4 regions of the Paraburkholderia phytofirmans OLGA172 genome follow, and region 4 is predicted to be linked to each of the others. Evidence: riboswitches for the same ligand, from Rfam matches in the RefSeq annotation. Region 4 holds a riboswitch; each other region holds the start of a gene.
The links. A riboswitch is a leader RNA that binds a small molecule or an ion and turns the genes downstream of it on or off. The one in region 4 is predicted to bind cobalamin.
Positions count from the first base shown of each region.

Region 1 (3,915 bases), on a different replicon from region 4:
TCGATTCGGCCGCGCCGACGAAACCGACCGGAAAACCGAGAATCAGCGCGGGCCTCGGCGCACCGGCATCGAGCATGTCGAGCAGATGAAAGAGGGCGGTCGGTGCGTTGCCGATCACGACGACGCTGCCGGCCAGATGCGGCCGCCACAATTCGAGCGCGGCGGCCGAGCGCGTATTGCCGAGTTCGCGCGCGAGCGCGGGCACGTTTTGATGCATGAGCGTGCAGATTACTTCGTTGTTCGCTGGCAGCCGTGCGCGCGTGATGCCTTGCGCCACCATGCCGGCGTCGCACAAAATCGGCGCGCCCTGCGCGAGCGCCACACGGCCCGCCGCACCTGCGCCTTCGGAAAACTGAAGATCGTCAATGACGTCGACCATGCCGCAGGCGTGGATCACGCGCACTGCGAGTTTCTCGAGGTCGGCAGGAACGCGCGAGAGATCGGCCTCCGCACGTATCGTCGCGAAGGATTGGCGATAGATCTCCTGACCGTCGCGAATGTAATCAAGCATCTATAGGGCTCCGGGCCGCGTGTGCCAATGGGTCGAGCATGTCGGCGGCCTGTTCGATCGTGAGTTGGTGCGCGACGCACGAGCCGAAACCCGGCTGGCCGTCGCGTCGATAAAGGTCGTAGATGCCGGGCGCCGCGGCCAGCAGTGTGTACGGCGCGCGATGCGCGGCGGCGCATGAGCGCGGACAGCCGCTCAGATGGACGTCGACACCTTTGGGCAAGCGATCCGCTAAAAGCAGCGCGTCGGCTTTGGTATCGGCGAGGCTTTTTGCGCAACCTGTGGAACCGGCGCAGGCGATCAAGTGCGCAATAGGCTGCGCGGGGTCGCAGGCGAGGCCCAGCGCGTTCATTTCAGCGAGCACGGCGGGCGCGGCATTGGCAGCGATATCGGGCAGTAACACGCTTTGCCAGGGCGTCATGCGCAGCGTGCCGTTGCCGCGCTGTTGTGAGAGCGTGGCAAGGCCGCGCAAGGTGGCGGCGTCGAGGCGTCCGAGCGGCGGTTGGCCGCCTACGTGCAGCATTCCCACGACTCGCTGAGCGTGCGCACCGAGCCGCAGCGCGGCATCGGCAGGCGTGGCGCGTCGCCAGTTTGCGAGCGACGTGTCGCGTGACAGTGGGAAATCGACGTACTTTTGAGCGTGCTGCAATACGGCGTCGACGGAATGCGCGGCAAGCAGATGACGCATGCGCGTGGCGTCGGTGGTGGCCAGATCGAGGAACGTATTCAGCAGCGCGCGGACAAGACCCGCGACTTGCGCGGGCAGCACGGCGCCGAGGGCGCCCGCGCTATCCGTGCGAGGGCGCTCTGTGGCGTCACGCGAGTCGGCGTATTCGGCATGCTGGAACGCATCGGTACCCGCATCAGCGTCAGCGTCAGCTTCAGCGTCAACATCCGCGTTCGCCACAGCAGGCGGACAACCCGTCAAACCAAACACGAATCGCACCCCGTCTTCAACTTGCGTCGCTGCCAGCCAGATATCATGCGGATGATCGAGCCTCGCAAGGCGCTCGCCACCATCGAGCAGAAGCGCGAATTTGGGTGATAGCGCCGCGAAACGCGCTTCGGTTTGCAGCAATGCAAGCAGTTCGACGCAGAGCGGCCTCGTATCGAACAGCGCAAATGGATCGCGGCCAGCAGTCGGGCTCAGCATCACATTGCGCACATCGTCCGCAGCGGCCGCCCGAATCGGCCCTAGCCCCGCGTCGACCAGCGCCGCGCTCAACGCCGCTTCATGACCGCTGCGCACGCCGCGCACTTGCAGATTCGCGCGATTGGTCAGCTCGACGACACCGGCCGCATGCTGCGTGCTCGCCTCGGCAATCGCCAAGGCCTGCCCGGCGCTCAGCTCCCCGCCGGGCAATTTGATCCGGCAGATTCCACCATCGCGCGCGGCGACGATGCGCAGCAGCCCTGGACACGCCGAGGGCCGCAGCGCGAGGGCCGCGTCGGGCAAAGCAGTGGAGGAGGGCGGAGCTTGATTCAAGACGGACACCGGGTTTAGCGTCGCGCGACGGCCCGAGCGCCGCCCGGTCGGGCATTGCTGCGGCATCGGTACACCCCGCCCGATGTAGGCTGGCACGAACAGTCTGGCCGGCAGGTCTCCTGGCTGGCAGGTCATGGTCCGCCGCGGCCTTCCCGGTCTAACCAGTGGCACGGAGCGCAGGCGGACTCGCTGCATACAGTTGCGGGGGCAGCCACAGCGACACTGTGTTCCCTCTTCGGCCCCGAAGGGCACCGGCGGCTGTATTATGCCTTTTTTCGAACAGCACAACGAGGCTGGACGCTTTGATCGGCGTGGCACAGCGCATTATTTGAAGATACAGAACGAGGATGGATGCATGCCGGCGTGGCTGACCGTGGTGGGCATAGGCGATGACGGCTTCGCCGGCTTGGGGAGGCCCGCGCGGCGTGCTTTGCTGGAGGCGTCGGTGGTTTATGGCGGCGAACGTCATCTGGCGATGCTGCCCGCGCGCCTCGCCGCGCGCCGGGCGGCATGGCCGAGGCCGTTCGATCTCGCGCCTTTGCTGGCGGAGCGTACCGGGTCCGTGTGCGTGCTGGCGAGCGGGGACCCGATGCTGTTCGGCGTCGGCGCGACGCTGGCGCGGCAGTTGCCGGCAGGTGAGTTGCGGGTGCTGCCTGCGCCGTCGTCGTTGTCGCTGGCGGCCGCGCGGCTTGGCTGGCCGTTGCAGGATGTCGCCACGGTTTCGCTGGTGGGAAGGCCGTTGCCGACGCTGAACGCTCATCTGCACGACGGCGCGCGCGTCTTCGTGCTGAGCGCCGACGGGCGCACGCCCGCCGCGCTGGCCGAACTGCTGCATGCGCGCGGTTTCGGCGCGACCCGGATGACCGTGCTGGAGCACTTGGGCGGCGCTCGGGAGCGGTGTATGGATGGCCGCGCGGATCAGTGGTCCGCGGGTGACGTGGCGGCGCTGAACCTGATTGCGCTCGAATGCCGGGCAACGGAGGGCGCCCCGCGTTTGCCGTTGACCGCCGGCTTGCCCGACGACGCCTTTCGCCACGACGGTCAGTTGACCAAACGCGACGTCCGCGCGATCACGCTGGCGCGGCTCGCGCCGACGCCCGGCGAATTGCTCTGGGATGTGGGCGCGGGCAGCGGATCGATCGGCATCGAATGGATGCGCGCGCACCCGACTTGCCGCGCGATCGCGATCGAAGGGCACGCGGAGCGGCAGCGCTTCATCGAACACAATCGCGATGCATTGGGCGTGCCGGGTCTGCAGTTGGTGGCTGGCCGCGCGCCCGATGCGCTGGCAGGATTGGCTGTGCCGGATGCGGTGTTCATCGGCGGCGGCGTGACGGCGCCGGGCGTGCTCGATGCCTGCTGGGCGCGTCTGCGTGACGGCGGGAGGCTGGTCGCCAATGCGGTCACTTTGCAAGGCGAGGCGACGCTCGCGGCGTGGCGGGAGCAGCATGGCGGCACGCTGACCCGGATCGCGCTTGCCGAGGCCCAGCCGCTTGGCGGCTTCGATACCTGGCGCCAGGCGCTGCCGATTACACTGCTGGATGTCACCAAGCCGGCTGACGGCGCCAGCGGCACGTCCAGTGCGAGCAACACGAACGGCGCGCACGCCACAAGCAGCACGAATGGCACGAATGGCGCCAGTGACATCAATGCCGCTAATGGCACCTCAGCCGCCTCACCGCAACCCTAATGCGCGAAGAAACGCCCGAACAACCCGCGCCGCTGCGTAGCGGCTACACGACCGGCAGCTGCGCCACCGCGACGTCGCTCGCGGCCGCGCGTCTGCTGCTCGCGGGTATCGTCAGCGAGGTCGCGGAGATCGTATTGCCGAAGGGCCAGCACGTGCCGCTGCCGCTGGTGTTCTGCCGCCTGTGCGCCGACGGCGCCGAAGCGGGCACGGTGAAAGACGCAGGCGACGACC
Region 1 covers NZ_CP014579.1:1,596,058-1,599,972, reverse strand. The annotation lists gene AYM40_RS27205 (precorrin-8X methylmutase) at 1-511, opposite strand, end outside; gene AYM40_RS27200 (oxidoreductase) at 504-2,003, opposite strand; cobalamin riboswitch at 2,086-2,265, opposite strand; gene AYM40_RS27195 (bifunctional cobalt-precorrin-7 (C(5))-methyltransferase/cobalt-precorrin-6B (C(15))-methyltransferase) at 2,350-3,684, shown strand; gene AYM40_RS27190 (cobalt-precorrin-5B (C(1))-methyltransferase) at 3,684-3,915, shown strand, end outside.
Region 1: it holds a riboswitch for cobalamin, as region 4 does, so the genes downstream of both, AYM40_RS27200 (oxidoreductase) here and AYM40_RS03750 (TonB-dependent receptor domain-containing protein) in region 4, are expected to answer to the same signal.

Region 2 (3,915 bases), on a different replicon from region 4:
AGCCGCCGTAATCGTGGTCTTGCCTTGACCCGACGCGGGCGCGCTAATGAACAGGGCGGGGCACGCCCCGGGGGAGGTGCTCTTGGCGGACGCCCCGGGGGAAGTCCCTTTGGGCGACGTTCCGCAGGAAGTGCTCTCGGGGCGGGTGGGCATTGCTCAGAACTCCACGCCGCGCTGCGCTTTCACGCCTTGCTCGCGATACGGGTGCTTGACGATGCGCATTTCGGTGACGAGGTCGGCGGCTTCGATCAGCGCGTCGGGCGCGTGACGGCCGGTCACCACCACATGCAGCATTTCGGCGCGTGCGTTCAGTACCGACAGTACTTCGTCGAGCGGCAGGTATTCGTACTTCAGCACTGTGTTCAGCTCGTCGAGGATCACCATCTGATAGTCGCCGCTCTCGATCATGCGGCGCGCTTCGTTCCAGCCTTTGCGCGCGGTGGCGATGTCGGCGTCGCGATTCTGGGTGTTCCAGGTGTAGCCGTCGCCCATCGTGACGAAGTCGCAATTGGCGATCGCACCGAGGAAGTCGCGCTCCGAAGTGTGCAGCGCGCCTTTGATGAATTGCACGACGCCGAGGCGCATGCCGTGTCCAAGCACGCGCACGGCCATGCCGAACGCGGCGGTGGTTTTGCCTTTACCGGTGCCTGTATTGACGATCAGCAGGCCTTTTTCGACGGTGGCGTTGGCCTGCTTTTTCTCGTGGCCTTCGCGCCGGCGTTCGGTCATGCGTTGGTGCGATTCGGGGTCGGTTTTCATGAAAGGTCCTGTTCCTGATGGGCGTTGTTTGTCTGTTCGCGGGCGGGCTGGGCGGTGATCGAGGCGATCGCAACCGTGACGCCGCCGTGGATGGTTTTGCGCACGAGTAGCCGTGCGTTGGGGGGATTGGGCGTGATCGATGCAACTGAGGCGGCTGGGACAGTTGAGGCAGCTAAGGCAACTGATGCAACTGATGCAACTGATGCAACTGAGGCAACTGCGGCAGCTGAGGCAACTGAGGTACCCGATGCACCAGAGGCAACCGATGCCAATGCCGATGCATAGGCCGCACGAACTGCGCTGCCCGCATCAGATTCGGCCGCCGCGGCGAGCAGGGCGCATGGCTCGCAGACGCCGTCTATGCCGAGATGCTCGCGCGTGGCCGCCGACGGATCGCTCACGGAGATCGCCGCAATCTGCGCGCGGCTGAACAGCTTCAGCGGCAGCGCATGACGGGCGCAGAATTCGAGCAGGCCGGCTTCGTGGGCTTTGGTGTCGACCGAGGCAATCGCGCTGATTTCATCGAATGCATGCGAGCCGAGTGCGGCACGCACGGCCGCTTCGATCTGCTCAGCCGAACTGTGCAAGCGACAACCGATGCCGATGCTGAGGGTTTTCATTGCGCGTCCGCGGCGTTTGAATCTTCCGCGGTATCCGAAGCGTCCGCGGCGTCTGCCGCTCTGGCTGAGTTCGCCATATTTGCCATTTCCGCCGTTCCCACCGCCCCCACCGCCCCCACCGCCCCCACCGCCCCCACCGCACCCGCCTCACGCACCGCGCCAGAACTCACAGCATCCCGCGCCAAAGCCAGCGATGCCACTCCGCCGATCACCACGATCGCCGGCGAGCCGAGTCCGGCGCGCGCGACCGCGTCCGCGAACTCGCCGAGTTGCGAGAGCGCATGCCGTTGCTCGGGGCGCGTGGCCGATTCGATCGCCGCGCACGGCGTATCTGCGCTCATGCCGGCCGCGAGTAACGCGCCGGCGATATCGTTCAGCCGCCGCATGCCCATGTAAATCACCAGCGTCATCCGCGTGGCGACAAGCGCGCCCCAGTCCGGCTCGCTGCTGCCGGCGCCGTGCCCGGTGACGAACACCACGCCTTGCGCGTAATCCCGATGCGTCACCGGAATACCAATTGCCGCGGGCGCCGCGATCCCGGCCGTGATGCCGTTGATCACCTCCACGCTGATGCCCGCTGCGTGCAGCGCCTGCTGTTCTTCGCCACCACGGCCGAACACGAACGGATCGCCGCCTTTCAAACGCGCGACGCTGCGTCCGGCCCGCACGTGTTCGAGCATCTGCGCGACGATGCCGGCCTGCGGCGTCGACGGATGCCCGCCACGTTTGCCGACGTACACGACCAGCGCGTCGGCGCGTGCGAACTGCAGCACGTCGGGGTTCACCAGATCGTCGACCAGCACCACATCGGCTTGCGCCAGGGCGCGAGTCGCCTTGAGCGTCATCAGTTCGACATCGCCGGGGCCGGCGCCGATCAGCCAGGCGCGGGTCATCGCGGCATGCATGGCGCGCGCCATGTCGTGACTAGCGGGAGCGGGTGAGGCTTGATGCGGCCGGAGGCGGCGGAAATCGAGGTCATGCGGTGCTACAGATTACGCGCGACGAACAACGCTGCTCGCTGCGTTTCCCTCAGGAAAACGCTAGCGGCTGCGCCACGTCGTGCTTTAGCGCCTTCACATCCGTCCCTCGCGGATTCCGGCGGCCGGCAGCGTGACGTTCACTGCCTCCGCGTCTGGCCGGTATCCGGGCTGACGGCCTCATGCGTTTTGCCTTCCCGTCCGGATTCGTCAGACAGTGGCATCAAAAACGCATGCGCGATGCGAGAGCACCGCAGGTCGCTTACCGTTGCGGGGACAGCACAGGTTAAGCGCAGCGAGCGCGGCCTGTTTCCCGTTTAACTGCACATGCGAACGCATATGCGGGCACCAAACGCGCGCATACGATAGCACACGGCAGGCCGCGCCGGCACTGCGCAAAAGCCCTGCCGCGGCCGGCGTTTCCTTGACGGCACAGGGCTCTCGGCCTAAACTCGCACGCACTTTGGTGCTCGTGTGCGCGCTCGTGCGCATGCAGTTAAACGGGAAACAGGGTGCCCGCCTGCAATGGATCGGGTCAACCTGTGCTGCCCCCGCAACGGTAAGCGAAAAGCGGTGCGTTCTCCAGCGCCGCGGAGCCGGCTTCGATGTCCACGCGCAAGGCCGCGTCGGCATATAACCACTGGGCGAGAAACCACTCGTCCGGGAAGGGGAAGCGGCGCTTTCGCCAGCCCGGATACCGGCCAGACCAGGAAGAACGACCACCGCGGGGATGCGGCGGTGCGTTCAGGACTTCATTCCCGTTTTCTGTTTTTCGGTTGCCTCGGCAACGCCGTTGTTCGTCCCCGTGCTTTGTTATTGTGGTTGCCTGCAGGGCATGAACCCGCTCGCATGACCTATGCAGACAAAACGCGAAGGCGCGTCGGCGTGCTCGTGCAACTCCTACGGATAGACCTCACGATGCAAACTCAAATGCGCAAGATCCCCGTCACCATCGTCACGGGCTTTCTCGGCAGCGGCAAGACCACGCTGCTGCGGCACATTCTTCAGCACGCGGGCGGCAAGCGCATCGCGGTGATCGTCAACGAGTTCGGCGAACTCGGCATCGACGGGGAAATCCTCAAGGGTTGCGGCATCGGTTGCGATGAAGACGGTGTCGAAACCGAAGGGCAACTGTATGAACTCGCGAACGGCTGCCTGTGCTGCACCGTGCAGGAAGAATTTTTCCCGGTGATGGAAAAGCTGGTGGAGCGCCGCGAGCAGATCGATCACGTGCTGATCGAAACCTCCGGTCTTGCATTGCCGAAGCCGCTGGTGCAGGCGTTCAACTGGCCGCAGATCAAGAATAGCTTTACTGTCGACGCGGTCGTCACCGTGGTAGATGGCCCGGCTGCAGCGAGCGGCCAGTTCGCCGACAACCCGGTCGCCGTGGATGCGCAACGCAAGGCCGATCCGAATCTCGACCACGAATCGCCGCTGCACGAATTGTTCGAAGACCAATTGTCGGCAGCCGATCTGGTGATTCTGAACAAAACCGATTTGCTCGACGAAGCGCGTCAAGCTTCTGTCGAAGCCGTCATTCGCGAAGAAATTCCGCCGCA
Region 2 covers NZ_CP014579.1:1,199,741-1,203,655, forward strand. The annotation lists gene AYM40_RS25495 (cobyrinate a,c-diamide synthase) at 1-153, opposite strand, end outside; gene cobO (cob(I)yrinic acid a,c-diamide adenosyltransferase) at 157-759, opposite strand; gene AYM40_RS43845 (cobalamin biosynthesis protein) at 756-1,379, opposite strand; gene cobA (uroporphyrinogen-III C-methyltransferase) at 1,376-2,272, opposite strand; cobalamin riboswitch at 2,496-2,724, opposite strand; cobalamin riboswitch at 2,804-3,077, shown strand; gene cobW (cobalamin biosynthesis protein CobW) at 3,275-3,915, shown strand, end outside.
Region 2: it holds a riboswitch for cobalamin, as region 4 does, so the genes downstream of both, cobA (uroporphyrinogen-III C-methyltransferase) here and AYM40_RS03750 (TonB-dependent receptor domain-containing protein) in region 4, are expected to answer to the same signal.

Region 3 (3,915 bases), on a different replicon from region 4:
CGTCGGTCCGCTCGATGATGGTGGGCGCGAGCCGGCTAGGAAACAGCGAACTGCCGACGATGCTTGCGCAAACGATGCCGAGCGTGATCTCTTCGGTGCGGCTGATCGCCAGATCGAATACGCCGCCTGGATTCGTCACCGAAGGCAGGGCGATGATCGGCATGGTGTAGGCCGCCAGCATGAACACATAGCTGCGCGCGGTGCGGTCGGCTACCGCCAGATACAGCAGCGTACCGGTCCACAACGCGACGATCACGCTGAACAGATACGGCGATTCGACGAAGGGCGGCACCAGCAGCACCGCGGCCGACGCGCCGAGCGCGGTGCCGAGCGCACGATAAAGCGCCTTGGAGCGGGTCGCGCCGACAAACGGATTCGACACGATGTAGACGGTGGCCATGGCCCAGTAGGGCCGCGGCAACTCGAGCGAGAGACCGATGTAGAGCGCGATCATCGCCGCGGCAAACGTCTTGACGGAGAACAGCCAGTCGCGGATGGACGGATAGACCATAAACCCTTACTCGGGATCCCCGGCGTTGTGCGGCGCCGCTGCGTCGGTCGTGAAAGCGGCCAGCACCCGCAAGGTCGCTTCGAGATCGCTGCGCGAGATGCCTTTCAAAGCTTGCGCCCGCAACGTATTGAGTTCTTCTTCCATTTTCGCGGTGACGGCGCGGCCTTCGTCGGTGAGCGCCACGGTCTTGGCGCGCCGGTCTTCCGGATCTTCGTCGCGGCGCATCAGGCCGGCCGCGCACAGTTGATCGAGCAGCCGCACGAGCGAGGGCCCTTCAATGCCGATGTGATCGGCCAGCGTGACCTGCCGCACTGCTTCGCCGAGCCGGCTGGCGGTCAGTAGCGGCGTAGCGCACGCTTCGGAAACGTTAAATGCCGCGAGCACGCCATGGCTCGTGCGCCGCCATTTTCTGGCAGCGACGACCAGCGTGCTGCTGACGGTGCGGCGCAAGGCATCGAGATTCGACATGGCCGATATTGTATTTCTAAAATATTCGTTAGCAAACTATTGAATTGGGATTGTTGTGAAGACGTACTCGGCAACAGCCTGCGGCCGCAATGTGACAACATTGGCTTCGAATACGGCGTGACGGTGCGGCATCTACCACAAGGGTATCGACCGGTTTGAGCCCGGCGATGGTGCGGTGCGCGATGTTTGCGTCGGTGCTCGGCAACGGATTCGCGTAGTTCGTTAATGTGACGCCGCCGGCCACCATGTCCAGCCGCGTCGCGAGCGGCGCAATTCGATCATCGAGAGCGGCGCGATTTCGATGCGCGAAAACATGTCCGGCGACGCCCTGAGCGCATAAACGATTGCGGCTTTGATCACTGGCGCGTGCGTGATGGCGACCACGTTTTGCATATTGCGCGGTACACCGCTCGTTTTTGCACTTGACGCACGGTTTTTTGCCCCGGTCGTTCCATCGCTTGATGCACTGTCCGTTGCGCGAGACACCCCGTTGCTCAACGCATCGTCCAGCGCATCGAGCCACTGTCCTACCCGTTTCACGAGTTGACCGAACGACTCGCCGCCATGCGCGGCAACGTCGGGATCGTGCGTCCATGCGGCGAGGTCTTGCGGCGCTTCGACGGCGAGATCGGCAAGGCGGCGTCCATGCCATCGACCGTAGTTCATATCCGCCAGTCCCTCGTGGACCGTTGCAGCGAGGCCCAAGGCCGACGCCGTATCACGCGCGCAGACGGCAGGGCTGACGAAAACCGCCGCGTCGTCCGGAATCGACAGACGCGCACACGCGACGCCTGCTTCGGCGAGGCCGCGTGCGTCGAGCGGATCGTCGGCGGGAAAGCAGCCCGTGCGCATCGCCGCAGTCGACGCGTGGCCGATCAGTAACAGCCGTATGTCCATTCAGTTGATTTCCATAAAGGCCAGACTAAAGACGGACCCTGCGACTATGCTTTGCCTTGCCGGGAGGCAAAGTTTAGCGCGTAGAATAGCGTCACTGCGAAGCACGGAAGCCGGTGAGAGCCCGGCGCGGTCGCGCCACTGTAATCGGCATTCACGAGCCGAAAGCCAGACCTGAGCTTCGCAGCATCCCTTTTCAATCGACTATCGGGGCGCGTTACCCCCAGGAGATGTCCAATATGACCAACGCTGTTTTCGATCCCGCGACACAGCCTGTCGCACAACCCACGCCGATTCCGCTGCGTGAACTGCTGCCTTGGGTCGTGTTCGGCGGCTTGCTACTGTTGCTCGCGATTTATTTCGTTGGTGCGGAAGAAGGTGCCACGTCCCTGGTGCCTGGCATGTATGTGCATGAATTCGTGCACGACGGCCGCCATCTGCTCGGCTTTCCCTGCCACTAACGGAGTCGACCATGGTGGGTAAATTGTTGGTACGCGGGATGCTTGCAGGCATCGCCGCGGGATTGCTCACGTTCGGCTTCGCCAGATTGGTGGGCGAGCCGCAGGTCGACCAGGCGATTTCCTTTGAGGAAAAGGCCGACGCCGCCAAAGGCGAAGCGCCTGAACCCGAACTGGTGAGCCGCGGCACGCAAGCGGGTCTGGGATTACTGACGGGCGTGGTGACGTATGGCGCGGCGTTCGGTGGGCTGTTCTCGCTGGTGTTCGCGTTTGCGTACGGCCGCGTCGGCGCATTGAGTGCGCGCGCGTTGTCCGCATGGTTGGCGCTTGGCGCGTTTATCGCGCTGGTGATCGTTCCGAACATCAAATATCCGGCGAATCCCCCCTCGGTGGGCAACCCCGAGACGATCGGGGTGCGCACCGGTTTGTTCTTCCTGATGATTGCAATCTCGCTGGCCGCGATGGTGTTCTCGCTGAAGGTGCGGCGCCGCGCGGCGCTGAAGCTGGGCGCGTGGAATGGCTCGATCGTCGCCGGTGTGGTGTTTGTCGTGATCATTGCTGCCGTGCAACTGTCGATGCCGGCGATCAACGAAGTGCCGGCGGCCTTCCCGGCGGTGCTGTTGTGGAAGTTCCGCGTCGCGGCGATCGGGATGCAGGTGATCATGTGGACGACCATTGGGCTGCTGTTCGGCGCCATGGTTGAGCGGAGCAAACTGCTGGCTCCCGCGACCCGCGGCGCGGCGAAGTCCGCTTACCGTTGATGTGAGAGGCGCGGCCGAGAGGGCCGCGGCGGGGCCGCTTGGTTTTTAACGCAAAAGGCACGGCCGCGAAAGCGGCCGTGCCGACGTGCAACGCAAGAGAAGCCAAATACATCAAGTACTTGGCGCGTTTGCCAGAATGTTATCCACAGGCTTGCGAACAAAAACTGGGGATAACTTTGTGACAGCCGTGTGGACGGCTGGCCAGTGAAGTTCCAGGCCGTTCTTCACAGGTCTGATTCTTTGAAATCACACTTTGTACCGCGACTAGTTTCGTAGCGCTTACTTGCGCTACCCATCTCCCTTTCGGGCGGCGTGCTACGCGGCCCGTCTCTTCCCTTCCAGTCGGCCCTGATTTAAGTAGCAGCGCCCAATCACTTTTACGTACGGATATCCTGCGCCTGGCGTTCTGGGTTTTTCACTGCGACGCAGTTGACGACTGACGGGCTGTTGCGTAGGTTGGCTGAGGGCAACGTTGCACGGGAATAAGAGAAATGCAATTTTAGGAATTGTCGGATAGCCGGTGTGGAATGCTCCTTATAGGGTGCTTGGGATTCAAACAAGTACAACCAATAAGGATGACTATGAAAAATAAGAGAATTAAAGTGGGACCTGCGGGCATGGCGGCCCGTCTGCTTGCCGCATTCATGCTGCTTATGGTCGCGTTTAGCGCCAACGCCGCAGAGTACATGTATTGCATGAAGACATATGAGCTATCTCGTGGGATTCCCGGGACCCCGTCATGTGTTGACGTGACCAGAGCAAGCGCACCTTTGACAATTGGCGCCGACGATCCATACAACCCACTCAATTACGGCAACTGCTA
Region 3 covers NZ_CP014579.1:2,994,531-2,998,445, reverse strand. The annotation lists gene AYM40_RS33340 (FUSC family protein) at 1-511, opposite strand, end outside; gene AYM40_RS33335 (MarR family winged helix-turn-helix transcriptional regulator) at 518-979, opposite strand; gene AYM40_RS33330 (histidine phosphatase family protein) at 1,202-1,876, opposite strand; cobalamin riboswitch at 1,931-2,070, shown strand; gene AYM40_RS33325 (CbtB domain-containing protein) at 2,113-2,334, shown strand; gene AYM40_RS33320 (CbtA family protein) at 2,346-3,092, shown strand; gene AYM40_RS42995 (DUF6531 domain-containing protein) at 3,674-3,915, shown strand, end outside.
Region 3: it holds a riboswitch for cobalamin, as region 4 does, so the genes downstream of both, AYM40_RS33325 (CbtB domain-containing protein) here and AYM40_RS03750 (TonB-dependent receptor domain-containing protein) in region 4, are expected to answer to the same signal.

Region 4 (3,915 bases):
TCGCGTTCATCACGCGCAGCGTGGTTGTGGTGTTATGCATAGGGCTCGAACCGCGGCTCATCGACACGTTCTCACGCCAGTACGTTCGTCATTGCTGCTGCCAACCAACCGTGACATACGCACCCCGCCGCGGCGAGTTATATGAGTAGGCCGTTTCATAGTCCTTGTTCAACACGTTCTGGATCTGCGCGGCGACGTACCACGCCTTCGTGATGCTGTAGCGCGCCGACAGATTGACCACACCGTAGCCGCCCAGCGTGCCGCTGCTGTCTTCACGGGTGCCGCTGACGATCCACTCGCCGCCGACACGCCACCCGGCGATACTGCGATTCACCGCCAGCGACGCGAAGTGCCGGGCACGCCGCACGAGATCGGTATCGCTATCGAGGTCGACGGGATTTTGCAGCGTCACCGACGCACGCATATCCGTCTTGCCGACATGGCCGCTCCACGATCCTTCGAGCCCCTGCACCTTCGCACGGCCGACGTTCTCGGCCAGATAAATGCCAGGCGAGACCTGCGGGTAGTCGATCAGATTCGAATACCGCGTCTGGAACGCACTCAGACGCATCACGCCAAGCGCATTCGAGGCGTACTGCAACGCTGCTTCGATCGAATGGCTGCGCTCCGGCTGGATCGACGGATTACCGCTGTACGGATAGTACAGATCGTCGAAGCTCGGCGCGCGAAACGAATCCGAGTAGCTTGCGGTCGCCTTCCAATGCTCGCTGATGTCGAAGCCGTAGCCGAGATAGTAACTGTTCGCCCCGCCGAAATCGGAATACTGATCGCGCCGCAGATTGGCCTGAACCTGGTTGCGCCCGAAGCGCCCCGTATAACCGACAAAGCCCGAATCCACATGCCGGTCGGGCGCCGCGAAGGTATCCGAGTCGAGGCTCTGATCCAGATGCTCATAGCCGACCTGCAGGTTCTGCTGCGCGGCGAACGCGAAATCGTTTTGCCACGTGTACTGCCGGTTGTCGGTGTCGAAGCGGCCGTTGTAGATGCCGTTGGTATTCGACACGCTGCGGTCGTCGCCTTCGGCAACGATGAAGTGCGTGGTCCACCAGTCGGTCAGCTTGCCGTTCGCGAACACCGACACCTGGCGCACTTTGGTGTACAGGTTGTTTAGATCGGTGGGCAGGCCGTATGCGTTGTCGTAGCTGTTATTGCCGTTCGACTGGAGATACGTGACGCCCGCGTCCCATTTGTCGTTGAACTTGTGGCGCAGCGAAGCCGAGATGCTTTCGTTCAGATAGCCGTTTGCGTTTGGATTCGCGTTGGGCGCCTCTGCCGGATTGAGCGACGAGAAGCCGTCGTCTTTCGAGCGCGCGAGCGAGATGCTGAAGGTCGTCTTGCCGTCTTGATCCAGCGCGCCGTTCACGCCCATCTGCTGCGTCTGCGTGTGATAGCTGCCATAGCCCACCGAAAAATTGAAGCGTGGCGGATGCTCGCCGCCGTCTTTCGTGAAGACCTGTACCACGCCGCCAATTGCGCCCGAACCGTATAACGCGGACACGTTGCCGTTCACCACTTCGACGCGGTCGATCTGGTCGAGCGGAATCTGCGCGAGTTGCGGCGCGCCCAGGCTCACCGAATCGACCCGCACGCCGTCGATCAGCAAAAGCGATTGCGTCGACGATGCGCCGCGCAGAAACAGGCTCGCCGTTGAACCCGGTCCACCGGTGCGCGAAATCTGCGCACCGGGCGCGAGTTGCAGCAGACCGGGCAAATCGGTCGCAGTCGTATCGGCGATGTCCTGCTGGTCGAACAGCGTGGTCTGCGGGATCGCATCGGCGAGCGGTTGCGGCCCGCGTTCCGCGCTGACTACAACGGGCGACAACAGCGTGGGTGACGGACCGGCAGACCCCGTATCGGCAGATGAAGATGAAGACGGCGAAGAAGAAGAAGAAGAAGAAGAAGAAGAAGCAGCTTGCGCATGCGCGACGAGCGGCAGGCTCGCAAAGGCGAGCAACGCCGCGCGAGCGATAGGGGACAACATGGGATGACATTCCTGTGGATAGCGTGCTCGGCCCGCTTCCCCGCAGGCCGATGCGTAACGAGGCGGCCGCGCTGTTTAACGTTTGCGTGCGGACGACCCTCTCCCTCTGGCCGGTATCCGGGCTGGCGACACATCGATCCCGCCTTCCCACGCGTGACGCGCAGTGGCACACTCGCGTGTTCAGCTTCGAACACGCGATCAGGATCGACCTGCATGACGAATGCGGTCGCTTACCGTTGCGGGGGCAGCGCAGGTTCGCGCGTTCAGGCGAGACGCGCGCCCTGCTTCCCGTTTAACTGCGCGCACTGTGGAAAAGCGCGCGCGGGCACCAGAGTGCGGCCAGTTTAGGAGCGGCCCTCGGGTCCGTCAAGAATGGTTAGGCCGTGCGCAATCTGATCTGTTATGTGCAGGCTATTGTCCGATGCGCGTGGTGCTTTTCATCATATGGTCGATAAAAGCCTGCATAAAGCGATGTTGTTACGTCTCGAAACGAGACAATTGTCGGAACCTGCGACATTCCGCGCTAAAATGCAATGTCTTTAGAGGACGCAGCAGATGCTCACCGAACTCGAAACACTTTCACAAAATATCGGCAAGCTGATCGCGATCAGCCAACGCCACAATGAAGCGCGGCTCGCGCTCGAAGATCAGCTCGCTCAAACGCGTGCCGAAGCAGAGGCCACGCGCACTGAACTCGCGTTGATGCGTGAGGAGCGCGATGCACTGCAGGCGGAACGCGACGCGCTGTCGGCAAAGATCGACGACGCACAGGTCCGCCTGAATGCGATCCTCGAAAAGCTGCCGCGGGCTCGCGCGCACAACGAGCCGGACAATCAGCTCGATCTGCTCGAGACCGCGCCGCATGAGGTCGAAGCGGAGAGCGACGTCACCCGCCATGGAGAAAATGCATGACCACCAAGCAGATCGAAGTATCGATTCTCGGCGTGCCCTATCGCCTCGCCTGCTCGCCGGAAACTGAAGGCGCGCTGCTCGAAGCGGTGGCACGCGTCGACGCCGAGATGTCGAAGATCCGCAATAGCAGCAACGTACGCGGCACGGATCGCATTGCCGTCATGGCTGCGCTGTCGCTGGCATCGGAACTGCTTAAGCTGCAAACGAGCGTGCGACACGGGGAAGCATTTCCCGCGGAAGAAATCCGGCGTACAATGCACCAAATGAACGAACAACTGGGTACTGTGATTCAGCAGTACAGCATGCAGTAAGTACCCAGCAGTCTCGAACAGTTTCAAGTGGCCGGTCCTGAGATCGGCTACGGATTCAAGCGGAATGCATGAGCGAAGGCTCATGCAAGCGATTGAGTTCAATCGGTTTGACTTCCCTGCCTGGTTCGCCAAGGTCATATATTCCTTGAACCAATGCCATGTGCACGGTTGTGGAAATTTGTAGCACGGGTGTGCGCGTCACTCTGTCTGATGTACCCGAAGTGCTGCTAACTGCGACCAATTCTGAACCCCCGGTTCAGGATGCCGGCCTAGCGGCTAAGGCGGGGACCTTATTCAAAACGGCATCGGACTTCGGTTCGGTGCCGTTTTTCTTTGGGCCTCGATTTTTCTTGCTGCATCAAACCCGTAACGTTCACTCACGTTCAATTCGATTCATGCGCTACTGGCTAATGAAGTCCGAACCGGACGAAGCAAGCATCGACCATCTCGCTCAGGCACCGCAGCACACATTGCCGTGGACTGGTGTGCGCAACTATCAGGCGCGCAACTTCATGCGCGACATGATGCAGGTCGGCGACGGCGTGCTGTTCTATCACTCGAGTTGCCCTGAGCCGGGCATCGCCGGGCTCGCGGAGGTATCGTCCACCGCCTATCCGGATCCGACTCAGTTCGACAGGAAGAGTCCCTACTACGACCCGAAGTCGTCGCAGGAAACGCCGCGCTGGCTAC
Region 4 covers NZ_CP014578.1:869,245-873,159, reverse strand. The annotation lists gene AYM40_RS03755 (FecCD family ABC transporter permease) at 1-40, opposite strand, end outside; gene AYM40_RS03750 (TonB-dependent receptor domain-containing protein) at 89-2,002, opposite strand; cobalamin riboswitch at 2,093-2,350, opposite strand; gene AYM40_RS03745 (hypothetical protein) at 2,558-2,914, shown strand; gene AYM40_RS03740 (cell division protein ZapA) at 2,911-3,225, shown strand; RNA gene ssrS (6S RNA) at 3,336-3,517, shown strand; gene AYM40_RS03730 (EVE domain-containing protein) at 3,621-3,915, shown strand, end outside.